Regions from separate parts of the Alistipes sp. ZOR0009 genome, predicted to be linked through region 2. Evidence: riboswitches for the same ligand, from Rfam matches in the RefSeq annotation. Region 2 holds a riboswitch; each other region holds the start of a gene.
The links. Region 2 has a riboswitch for cobalamin ahead of L990_RS05405 (ribonucleoside triphosphate reductase). Riboswitches for the same ligand answer to the same signal wherever they lie in the genome.
Positions count from the first base shown of each region.

Region 1: another riboswitch for cobalamin. It lies ahead of L990_RS20110 (hypothetical protein); the one in region 2 lies ahead of L990_RS05405 (ribonucleoside triphosphate reductase).
Region 3: another riboswitch for cobalamin. It lies ahead of L990_RS13210 (TonB-dependent receptor); the one in region 2 lies ahead of L990_RS05405 (ribonucleoside triphosphate reductase).
Region 4: another riboswitch for cobalamin. It lies ahead of L990_RS14340 (sirohydrochlorin cobaltochelatase); the one in region 2 lies ahead of L990_RS05405 (ribonucleoside triphosphate reductase).

Region 1 covers NZ_JTLD01000061.1:8,810-11,916, forward strand. The annotation lists gene L990_RS15250 (acyl-CoA carboxylase subunit beta) at 1-1,338, opposite strand, end outside; gene L990_RS20110 (hypothetical protein) at 1,349-1,564, opposite strand; cobalamin riboswitch at 1,666-1,870, opposite strand; gene L990_RS15255 (trimeric intracellular cation channel family protein) at 1,907-2,530, opposite strand; gene L990_RS15260 (TIGR03915 family putative DNA repair protein) at 2,686-3,107, opposite strand, start outside.
Region 2 covers NZ_JTLD01000016.1:51,495-54,601, reverse strand. The annotation lists gene L990_RS05415 (TolC family protein) at 1-254, shown strand, start outside; cobalamin riboswitch at 1,278-1,456, shown strand; gene L990_RS05405 (ribonucleoside triphosphate reductase) at 1,551-3,107, shown strand, end outside.
Region 3 covers NZ_JTLD01000046.1:64,430-67,536, reverse strand. The annotation lists gene L990_RS13225 (fibronectin type III domain-containing protein) at 1-149, shown strand, start outside; gene L990_RS20525 (hypothetical protein) at 209-334, opposite strand; cobalamin riboswitch at 1,178-1,384, shown strand; gene L990_RS13210 (TonB-dependent receptor) at 1,514-3,107, shown strand, end outside.
Region 4 covers NZ_JTLD01000052.1:26,970-30,076, forward strand. The annotation lists gene L990_RS14335 (TonB-dependent receptor) at 1-786, opposite strand, end outside; gene L990_RS14340 (sirohydrochlorin cobaltochelatase) at 932-1,816, opposite strand; cobalamin riboswitch at 1,929-2,137, opposite strand; gene L990_RS14345 (hypothetical protein) at 2,773-3,107, opposite strand, start outside.

The sequences.
Region 1 (3,107 bases), on a different contig from region 2:
AGCGCTTTCAATCTCCCTGCGGTTAAGTATCTTCACGGCACTTTCTGGTCCCATTACGGCCACCTCGGCGGTAGGCCATGCAAAGTTGAAATCTCCTCCAATATTGATGCTGTTCATTACAATGTAGGCTCCTCCGTAAGCTTTGCGGATGATAACCGTAACTTTAGGCACCGAAGCTTCTCCAAATGCGTATAGCAGCTTTGCTCCGTGGCGTATTAGCCCCGCATGCTCCTGCTCCGAGCCTGGTAGGAATCCAGGGACATCTTCCAGAACCAGCAGCGGAATATTGAAGGCATCGCAGAAGCGGACAAAACGCGCAGCCTTCATGGCCGAGTTCGTATCCAGCACCCCTGCTAAAACTTTAGGTTGGTTAGCCACAATACCTATCACCTGTCCATTTAGTCGGCCAAAGGCTGTGATGATGTTGGCTGCATAGAGCTCAGAAACCTCAAAAAGGCTATCCTGATCGATGATATTCTCGATAATTTCAAGCATATCGTATGGCCTGATTGATTCGTCAGGAATAATTAGGCTTAGCTTTTCTGGTTTCTCGGGGGCGTATACGGGCGAGCTGTCGAATGGCGCTAGTTCGATGTTGTTTGAGGGAAGGTAGCGTAGCAGCTTGCGTACACCCAGCAGGGTATGCTCCTCGTCGTCGTAAACAAACTGGGCAACGCCGCTTTTGCTCGCATGTACGTCTGCTCCTCCCAGCTGCTCGAAGGTTATCTCCTCGTTGAGTACCTCCTTAACCACCTCTGGACCCGTAACGAACATCTGAGCGGTATGTCGGGTCATAAAGATGAAGTCGGTGAGGGCAGGAGAGTAAACGGCGCCACCTGCTGCTGGACCCAGAATTACGGATATTTGCGGAATGATGCCCGACGATTTTATGTTGTTCAGAAAGATGCCTGCATATCCGGCAAGGCTTGCTATTCCTTCCTGTATTCTTGCTCCACCCGAGTCGATTAGCCCAACTATAGGATGTCCCATTTTTCGGGCCATCCCTTGCACCTTGATAATTTTTTGGGCGTGCGTGGCTCCTAGTGAGCCTCCCATAAAGTTGAAATCCTGCGCGTAGGCGAATACTTTCCGCCCATTTATCTTCCCATGACCGCAAATAAGGCCATCTCCAAATGGGGCTCCTTTTTTTGAGTTGAACGGACGGGCATAGGCGTCAAGTTCCTCGAATGTACCCTTGTCGAAAAGGATGTCGAGGCGTTCCTTGGCCGTTAATTTCCCCTTTTTGTGCTGTTTTTGCTTGTACTGCTCGTCGTACTGCTTGTCGAGCATCTCTTTTCTGCGGACAAATCGTTCAAACGGTGTTCTATTGTCTTGCATGATCTGTAAGTTATATCTCAACGATAGTTGAGCACGTTGCTTCTCTTTGTTTTATATTCTCAGGAAGAGGGAGATATCCCTTGTCAAAAGCCATTATTCCAATAGCCTTAAACAATGCAGGAGGAGAGTTGTTTACGCCTGACAGTTTTTTTCTGATAGCGGCATTCGGCATTCCTGTCGTTGTAGGGATGCAAAACGTCTCTGCGGATGTGTGATCTTTTCGCATATTTGTCGTGCTTTGGTTGGTTATCCGATTTGGTTGCACGACAATAGAGGATGGCAGCAATGTCTGCTGCTTTTACTTCCTTATACCCATTCGCCGTAGGCCAAAATCGGAGTTGCCTAGGCAGGTCTTCTGACTCATCCACCTTTAAAACCTTCCCATAGAGCGATCTACAGTGGTATATTTTTAAAGGCATGCGATCTTTATGCAAGATCTGGATTTACAGCAGCGGGAACTGTTGCCGGATTTCACGGCATTCCCTTTTAATCCCTTGGGTAATCCTAAGGAACCTAAGCGGCGCAAATATTGTCTTTTTTTGAAGAAATTACAAGTCGTGATGCCGAATTAAAGCTGCTTCGACTGGTCGAACTGCACTCGAGGTAGTGAAAACTTGTACTTTATGGATATTACTCTAATGGCAATAATTATAAGTATTGTAACAATCTGGTTTGTCTCGATAGGGATTCCTGTGCGCTGTAGGCCTAGGTAGGCGATGGCGCCAACAAGGCAGGCGGTTGCGTAAATTTCCTTTTTAAAGATTAGCGGCACCTCGTTGTTGAGGGTGTCGCGAATAACTCCTCCTGCTACGGCGGTTAGTATTCCCATAATGATGGCTACAGGCGTGTTGATGCCGTTAGATAGCGCTTTCTCTACCCCAATAATGGTGAATACTCCAATACCTATCGTGTCGAATAGGAATAGCGTTTTGCGGAAGCGGAATACCTGCTCCTTTATTAGGAATGTTATGGCTACAGCTAGTAAAATTACGTAGATGTAGTCCATCGAGGTGGTCCAGCTTACGGGATGTATGCCAATCATCATATCACGAAGCGTTCCTCCTCCGATTGCTGTGACGAATCCGATAAATGCAGCACCAAAAAGGTCGAGACGTTTTTGACCTGCAGCAATGGTTCCGCTGATGGCAAATACGAATGTTCCGATTAAATCGAGTAGGTAGAAAAAGTTCATGATGGTTGAATTGAAGTGCAAATATAGGTTTATTCTATTTTGCGTTTTTGTGTAATTAAGCAATGCTCTTGCCAAAATGTTGATTGCTAGCCGCTGTTGGTGTGCGGTAGGTAGAATTCTTTGCTTAAATTAAAAGAATAAACAGTACTTAACGCTTACAAGGGGCGCTTTTTCTCGGTAAGGTACTTCCAGAAGCGTTTCGGCATAAAGTTTTGCTGCAGCTTCATGTTCTTGCGTTCCTTTATGGCTATCTGCTTAAAAAAGACCTGCCACAACCGCTGGTACTCAACCTCGCTTTCGGCGACAACCTCAGCCGATAGCCTCCCGGTTTCGGCGCTGAAGGTAGGCTCGTCTATGGTGATAAGGGCAACATCTTTCCCATCGAAATGGGCTCCGTAGCTGCGTGCCGTATCGTAAATCACCCAAGGTTGGTCGGAAAATCGATCCTTAAAGTGCGATACTATTATTTTTAGCACGTCGTACTGTGGCGCTATGGGGGCAAAGTAGGTGCCGTCTTTAGCCTGCTCGAAGCGGATAAACATGAGCATCCGATGCGCCTCGCGGGTTACCTTGCGCT
Region 2 (3,107 bases):
TGCAGCAGGCCTACTACAACGCGCTCTCGGCTAAAGAAAACTTTACCTCGGCCAAGCAGGCGCTGGAAGCCTCAACCGTAGCCTTCCAGTACGCGCAGGAGAAGTTCAACGCAGGTAAATCGACCTCGTTTGAGATGAACGAAACCAAGAAGCGCCTGGCCACCTCGCAATCGGAGCTGGCGCAGGCTCGCTACGAGTTCATTTTCCGAACCAAGCTGCTAGACTACTACCACGGTACGCCAATTACGCTTTAGAAGATAGCTACAGATAGAACAGAGCCTGCTGAGACGACCTAAACAGCTCAGCATTTATCCAACACTGCCAATGATGGAAGCCGCACATTAGCCCTGCTGATGTGCGGCTTTTTTATGCTGTCCATTACCGAAGACGCATGCAATGCGCCACTTCAATCCGCAGGGACGCCACCTTCCGGGATCGACGAATTGCCCTAGAATACCCTAAAGAAGAAGTACCGTACTAAAGGAACCGCATTACCGGAGACGCATACAATGCGTCTCTACGGCTTTTCGGGATAAAAAAAGAGAGTCCCCCACCCGTTCGGTTGGCTTACTTCTACAGAAGTGAGATGACGGAGCCGTACGGTTGGCTTACTTCTACAGAAGTGAGGTGACGGAGCCGTACGTTCAGCTCACTTCTACAGGAAAAATGATCACGTAGTGCTACGGGATGGCAAATCCTACAAGAAAAATGATCACGGACTAGTACGGGATGACAAATCCTACAAGAAAAACGATCACGGACCACTACGGGAAGGCAAATCCTACAGGAAAAACGATCACGGAGCACTACGGGAGGGCAAATCCTACAAGAAAAATGATCACGGAGCACTACGGGAGGGCAAATCCTACAGGAAAAACGATCACGGAGCCGTTGGCGACCATTTTTCCTACAGAAGTGAGCAGACCGAACGCATTAGTCATGCCAACTTGTCAGTAAAAGAATGGGCGCCACCCGGAGGGTAACGGCAGGAGCATCGGGTGGCATCTCGGTTGCGGGCTACGGCATCCCCAAAACTATCCATCCACACCAAAAGCCACGGGCAAACAGGCTGCCAAAAGGGACGAGCAGCTGTGGCCTAGGCGGGCGACATCAACCCACAAATCCCGCCATACCACCTGCCGAATAGCGCGATTACAAAAATTATCAACAGGATAACGCACGACATAGCAGGCAAATACGAAATCGCACAGAACCGTAACGGCCAATTGTTCATAACTTCCAACCAGTAGGGGTGGCGCGGAGGGGACCTTATTGCCTACCTTTACTTAGTATTTGGTTCCATCTATGGATTAATAGGGAATTTGGTGAAAATCCAAGACTATCCCCGTAGCTGTAAGCTCCATCATACTCGTTGGCATGCACCACTGTTCGGACGAATGGGAAGGTACCAATAGAGGAGCGAGTCAGAAGACCTGCCAGATACCAAACATTCGTAGCTTTCGGGTGAAAGGCGATAGAATACTTGCACTTCCAAGTACTTTTTATTTTCCCGCGAGTTACCATTTATCCACTTTCAAAAAAATGTAAGTATGAATGGTGATCTACTCTTTACGACCATTGTAAAGCGCAATGGCGAGCAGGTTCCTTTTAAAGCAAGTAAGATTGAGAATGCCATCCTTAAGGCGATGGGCTCCTCGGGCAAGGTTAACCCCAAGCACGCGTACAACCTCAGCCAAAGCGCCATCCGCCTGCTGGTGGAGGTGTGCGAGAAGGAGACTCCCCACGTGGAGCAGGTGCAGGATTGCATCGAGAAAACGCTGTTTGTGCATGGCGAGTTCGACCTGCTGAAGGCCTTTATGCTCTACCGTAAGAAGCACGAGGAGCTGCGCAGCACCAAGGAGCTGCTTACCAACATCGAGGTGATGGACGGGTACCTCAACCTCCAGGACTGGAGAATCAAGGAGAGCGCCAACTCGGGCTACTCGCTGCAGGGGCTCAACCAGCACATCTCTACGGTTATCACCTCGCAGTACTGGCTCAACAAGCTTTACCCCGAGAGCGTATCGGGCGCGCACAAGCAGGGCTACATGCACATCCACGATTTGGGGTTCCTGAGCGTATACTGCGTGGGCTGGGACCTGAAGGATCTGCTGCTAACTGGATTTAGAGGCGTTACCGGAAAGGCGCAGAGCAAGCCGGCAAAGCACTTCAGAACGGCCCTAGGGCAGGTGGTAAACTTCTTCTACACCATGCAGGGCGAGGCCGCCGGCGCGCAGGCCTTCTCCAACTTCGACACGCTGCTGGCGCCCTTCATCCGTTTCGACGAGCTCGACTACGCGCAGGTGAAGCAGGCCCTACAGGAGTTTCTCTTTAACCTCAACGTGCCTACGCGGGTAGGATTCCAAACCCCATTTACCAACATAACGATGGATTTGGTGGTGCCCGAATTCCTGAAGGACGAGGCCGTTGCCTACGCTGGCGAGCTGCAGCAGTGCGTGTATGGCGACTTTCAGCACGAGGTAACCATGCTTAACAAGGCATTTGCCGAGGTGATGAGCGAGGGCGATGCCGCGGGCAGCCTCTTCTCGTTCCCCATACCTACCTACAACATCACCCCCGACTTTGACTGGAACAACAGCGAGTACGAGGGCATCTGGGAGATGACCGCCAAGTACGGTATCCCCTACTTCTCCAACTTCGTAAACTCTGACATGAAGCCCGACGACGTGCGCAGCATGTGCTGCCGCCTTCGCCTCGACAAGCGGGAGCTTAACCGCCGTGGTGGCGGGCTGTTTGCCGCCAATCCGCTTACCGGCTCGGTGGGCGTGGTGACGCTAAACCTTCCGCGCATCGGCTACGAGTCGAAAACCGAGGAGGAGTTTTTCGACCGCCTAGAGTACTACATGACCTTGGCCAAGGAGAGCCTCGAAATAAAGAGAAAGGTGATTGAACGCCATACCGAGAATGGGCTTTACCCCTACTCGAAGTACTACCTGCGCCACATACACCAACGGTTTGGCTGCTACTGGAGCAACCACTTCTCCACCATCGGCATCAACGGGATGAACGAATGCTGCCTGAACTTCCTCGGAAAAGGGATTGCGCATCCCGATGGGCTAGCCTTCTCCAAGCAGGTAATGCACTTT
Region 3 (3,107 bases), on a different contig from region 2:
CCAGCAGCGCGGCAACCCTTTACAGCTCTAAGGGAACTCCCGTAGCAGTTTTCGGATTTCCCTTGGAAACCATCAAAAATCAGCAAAAGAAGCTCGCTTTTATGGCGCAAATCCTAAAAACTTTAGGACTATATAGCCCCAAAAAGTAGCCCAACGATATTTTATAAGACCAATCCCACCTAAAAAATAGCCTAGGTGGGATTTTCTTTTATCCAGCCGTGCAGCGCTGCATGGTGGCGTTTTCTGACATGGTAGCAATGCCCTTACCTTTACCAAATTGGGCAACGGCAAAGGCCTTCCCTAAATTTACCATCTCGTTAGGATACCTCAACATTCGGTTTGGCGTAAAGAAATCTCGGCGTCGGAAAAAACATGCCGATTTGGCAAGTTACACGCGCTTCCTCCAAAATTACCTTTCAGTTGAGCAATCTTAATGCTGGTTGAGCAAAATTTCCTGCCAGATTGGCATTCTTATGCTTCGGCGTGATAATCTTTCAGCCAGGTTGGCATTCTTAGGCTTCAGAATGGCAATCTTTCGGCCAGATTGGCATTCTTATGCTTCAGCGTGGCAATCTTTCAGCCAGATTGGCATTCTTAAGCCGCGGAGAGGCAATCTGCCAACTAATGGGGCTATCTTTTTTGATAAAAAACAAAACATATTGCCGATTTATGAGCCACGACACCAGAAGAAACCATATTTTGCCCAAGATAGCCCTAACCATCCACCGCTGCATAATCTTTTTATCCCGCTTTAAAATATTTACCCCAGCGGCGAACCTATTCGCGCCTTGGTGCATTAACTAGCCTCGGCACGAAAATATTAGCCTCCGTAGCGTATCCATTAGCGGCGGCAAGCAGCGCCTAAAGGAGAACGTCTATAAAAACAGCCCGTTTAGAGATGCCTACAAGGCAAAGCCGCGTGGAGTTTTCACCTTTCCCATTTCATCCTGTTTTTAGAGAAATCTTGGTCACAAGTAAGGGTAAAAAACGTTCGTAAAGATGATTTAAGGTGCAAACATCGTGCCTCTACCAGCCTTAATCCGCGAAATTGGGTAGCGGTGCATTGCATGCATCTCCGCAAGAAAATACCGCAACTTTGAAGGCGAAAAACCAAGGCATAGCCGCGTGACATCCCCTCGGCTTGCTGTTTTTTCTATTTTATTCGGCCAATTTTATATACCTTCGTCCCGATTTTGGTGTTACACTCGCCTCTACTCGCGAATGTGATGAAAAGGGAATCAGGTGCAAATCCTGAACAGACCCGCTGCTGTAAGCTCCGCCGAAGTCTTCGAGCAATACTCAATCCACTGTTTCCTAACGGAGATGGGAAGGACGCCCGAAGATGGAGCAAGTCAGAAGACCTGCCAAAATGCTATAATCTGAAAGCTTTCGGGGAAATAAAGCTGAGGAGACAGATAAAAGCATCACTTTATTTGGCAAAGGCATACCTTCTTTTATCCGTTCGTTTCGTTTTACCTCCCTGTAAGCTATTGGTTACTCAATACGCTTAAATATGTTTTATCGGAATTCAAAATTATGGCTAACGCTGCTGGGATTGCTGGCAGCCCCGTCGTTCGAGGCGTATGCCCAAGGCAAGCTAAACCAAATGCAGCATATCGACGAGGTGGTGGTGGTAGCCAAGAGCTACAAGGAGGTTATTCCGGCTCAGCACCTCACGGGTAAGCAGCTCGAGAAGCTTAGCAGCCATTCGGTGGCCGATGCGCTGCGCTACTTTGCCGGTGTCCAAATAAAAGACTACGGCGGAATGGGTGGCCTCAAGACCGTGAACGTTCGCAACATGGGGACGCATCACGTAGGCGTGTTTTACGACGGCGTGCAGATCGGGAACGCGCAAAACGGGGTGGTAGACCTCGGCCGATTCTCGTTGGACGATCTAGAGGAGCTCTCGCTCTACAACGGACAGAAGAGCGACATCTTTCAGTCGGCAAAAGACTTTGCCTCGGGGGCGGCGGTGTACTTACGCGCCAAGAAACCGACATTTGAGAAGGGAAAATCCTCCAACTTTAGGCTAAAGTACAAAACCAGCACCATCCAGCTCGTTAATCCATCGTTCCGGTGGGAGAAAAAGGTAAGCGATAGCGCCAGCTTTAGCCTAAGCGGCGAGTATATGCGCTCCAACGGGAAATACCGATTCCACAGCCGCCGAGTTTACACCGACGGTACGGTTGCCTACGACACCTCGGCCACCAGAATGAATAGCGACATTGAAACCTTCCGTGTAGAGGGCGGCCTATACAACAGCATCTTTGGCGGAAGGCTGCAAACGAAGGTTTACGCCTTTGGGTCGAAGCGAGGGCTGCCCGGCGCGTGCACTAAATTCAAGTTCTACATCGGAGATCGGCAAGACGATGTCAATATTTTTGGACAAAGCACCTTTACAAAGGATGTTTCGTCGCGCTACAAGTACCAGGTAAAGGCAAAATTTGCGTACGACTATCTTCACTTTCGATCGTTGGATTCGACACGCTTTATGGAGGAAATAAAGGAGGTGGGCAAAGAGTTCGACAACACCTACAAGCAAAAAGAGGCCTACTTTTCTACAAGCCACATCTACGACATCACCAACTTCTGGAGCATTTCGGCATCTACCGACATCCAGCTCAACAGCCTTGAGGCCTCCTCGAAAAAAAACCTGCTAATCCCCTTTAAATCCCCCCGCAGATTTACCGGAATTGCAACGTTGGCAACAGCCGTTACCATTAACCAGCTAAAAGTACAGGCAAGCCTGTTGGGTACCTACGTTTCGGACAAGGAGTCGAAGGTTAGCCAATCGCCAGACAAAAGGGATGTAAGTCCGGGCATTTTCTTCGGATATACCCCCTTTGCCAGCACCGATTTAAGCCTACGAGCCTTCTACAAGCATATTTTCAGGATGCCCACCTTCAACGACCTGTACTACGCGCACGTTGGCAGCAGCGTGCTCAAACCCGAGCACATAGACATGTACAACGTCGGTTTTACCTATAAGAAGAAAAGCAGCAGCAGGCTGGTTAACAAAATTGCGGTGCAAGCCGACGCCTACTACCTCCGTACCCTCGATAAAATTATAGCTGCGCCTACCGGAAGCCAGTTTAGATGGATGATGT
Region 4 (3,107 bases), on a different contig from region 2:
TAGCTTACCAATATTCAAATCGAGCGTGTTGGCCTGCTGAAAATCACCATACGCGCCAAAGCGGGTGGTATTGTCGAAGCTAACGGTACTCTTACTCTTTTTGGTAATAACGTTGATAACTGCACCAATGGCATCGGAACCGTACAGGGCCGACGAGGCACCCTTAACTACCTCTACGCGCTCGATATTATCGGGCGATATTCTGTTTAGATCGGTTTGTCCGCCTACATCGCCATACACGCGCTTGCCGTTTACCATAAGCACAACAAAATCGTTACCCAAGCCATTGACACGTAGAAACGAGCCCATGGTACCAGGCGTAAAATCAAACGAAGGGCTAATGGAGGTGGCCATCTCCTCGAACGAGCGGGGAGCCAGCTTGGCAATGGTCTTATTCGAGAAAACCTCGGTTTGTACGGGTGCTGTCTTTAGGCTGTGGTGAGTACCCGTTCCGGTAACCACCACCTCGTCTATAGCGCCAACCGACTCCTCCATCCTAAAGGCTAGGTCCGACACATCGCCACGAACGCTTACGCGCTGAGCCAGACGCTGCATGCCCGTATAGGTTGCCACCAGCGTATAATCACCCGCCTTAGGTACCTTAATAGTAAACTCTCCGTTGACGTTGGTGGCCGCACCAACGGTTAATCCCTTTACCATTATGTTGGCACCAACAATTAGCTTTCCGTTAGACTTCTCAGCTACGGTTCCCTTAATGGTGTACGATTGTGCGCCTGCAGCTACCGCTAGCATCAGCGCTAGCAGCGTTGCCAATATCTTATTCATTCTCTTTTTTTTGGTTGGTTTGTTAACTGATGGCACCAAGTATCACGATATGCGTAGCGCGAAAAAGCGCTCTAAAACACTTAGCGGTTTATCCACAAATTTTCGTGATACCTGATATGTGCTTCATTATATCTCGGGAAGCACTCTACTTCCCTGCTGCTATCTGCTGAAGATGCTTTACCCAAATGCTACCTATGGCATCTAGCTCGCCCATCCCCTTTAGGACAACCTCTACGGTAAATCCCTCCTTGGTAAGCAGCGACTTCCAGCTGGTAGGTTCGCTACCGGCCATGTCGTTTACCGCATGATCGCCAGCAACCAGCATAAAGGGCATTAGCCACACCTTCTTTACGCCTTTTGCTTTAAGGGAGGCCACCACATCGTCGAGCGTGGGCGTACCCTCCACCGTTCCTATGTAGGTGTTGGCATCGACCTTGGCAAAGTAGTACTGCATAGCTGGATAGTAGACGTTGGAGGTGTGCTTAGAGCCATGCCCCATAAATACAACCGCCTCCTTTCCCTTTCGCTCGGCAGGAACATTGGCCATCAGGGCCGATGCCACCTCGCACATATCGGCATCGCTCCATAGCAGCGGAGTACCCACCGTTACCTGCCTAATCCCCTTAGGCATCTTGGTAAAGGCGTTGGCCGTTTGCACCAAATCGTCGTACTCGTCGCCTGGAATTATGTGTAGCGACTGCACGTAAACGTTGCTGTAACCATCTTCGCCCAGCTTAGCTAGCGCCTCTGCTGGCGAAAGAATCTCCTCGCCACGCTTCCTTAAAATCTTTCGAATAATTTTAGATGTGTAGGCCCAGCGAATCTCGGTGTTCGGAAATGCCTTAGCCACCTTCTCGCCCACCCTGTCGATGGCTCCTTTAGAGTCGGATAAGGATGTACCAAAAGCCACCAGCAGAATTGCCCTTTTGGGTTCGGCCTCGCTACCGGCTGCCGCCAACGTGGTGGTGTGCAGCAACAGCGGAAGGCATATAAGCCAACCCATAAGCAACTTTAACCTCGTAATCATCATTGTATTAAAAATTAAAATTAATACAACATGCCCTTTGCTAAATGCAGGAAAATAAAAGTGAAGAATACGCCTAGGTTCATATTCAACAGCTACTTCTTACCCGGAAGCAATACATGTGTTTGTTGAATGAGGCAGGTCTCCTGACTTACCTAGTATTGCGGCCTTCCCACCCTCTTTCGAAGGCAGTGGCGTAGACTTGCAATACCAGCTGCAACGCAGCTATTGGCATACAGTAGCGGGTACTGTTCCGGATTCACACCGGATTCCCTTTTACTGGCTGAGAAGGATTCCCAACCAGTCACCTTATTCGGGTACAAATGTAATGGATTTAAAAATGCAAACAAGCAGCTACCGCCCAGCAGCCAACGCCAATGGGTCTCAATTAAGGTTATACATAGAACTAACTACCGTTAAAACAGCGGAGTTAGCAGCTCGAAAAAAATGGTGGATATAAATAAAAAATATGGTACAACGCCAGCCGTACCCCGCGGCTACAGCAGCTAGCGGCTAAAACCAAAGGGCTACCACTGCACCCAGCGTACCCGCTGCAGCACCAACAACCACTCCCCTGTAAAACCACCCCTTCGCTGTTTTGGGGGTTTTAAAGAATTGCATAGCGTAATGTTTAGTATCGAAGATGTAACTAATAAAATGGGTGCCAATAAAGCTCATAAATAGCGAGTTAAGCAAGACAGCCAAGCACTGAAGACTCCCATACTACACATATAATCAGCCTACATAGTGGTAGGCAGTGGCTGTATTGCAACAGCCACTGCCATCATTACTTTAACAAGCGTATGGTGTTAGCTCTCCTTCTTTTGATAGAACTTAGAAAGAAGAGCTAATATAATAACGCCACAAATCAGCGCTTATTCGCAGACTCTGAACAATTGATATCCCCTTAAAAACATGTACAGGCTCGGAACAGCAAGGGCCTAGGATTATAGTAGAACTTACTATTTCCCCTTTTTAGCACTTTGCAGGTTGTTCCAGTACTTGGTCTGCGAAGTAGATTGCACGTACTTATTAATATCATCCATCGTGATGTTTTTCACCTTAACTCCATACGCCTGCCATTCATCATATCCGCAAACGTTAGTTCGCCTTCTAAGTTCTTGCAAAAATCCTTCTGTAAATAGCTCCGGAAGAACATAGTATGAAGGTTCAGCATCCAAAGGCATAAAGAAGATATATCCATCAAAACAATTTTCAAAATGGCCAATGCTTTCTGATGGTATTTCAGGCATCAAGTCAAAATTACCCTCACCAAAAGGAGTCGTCTTAAGATCTA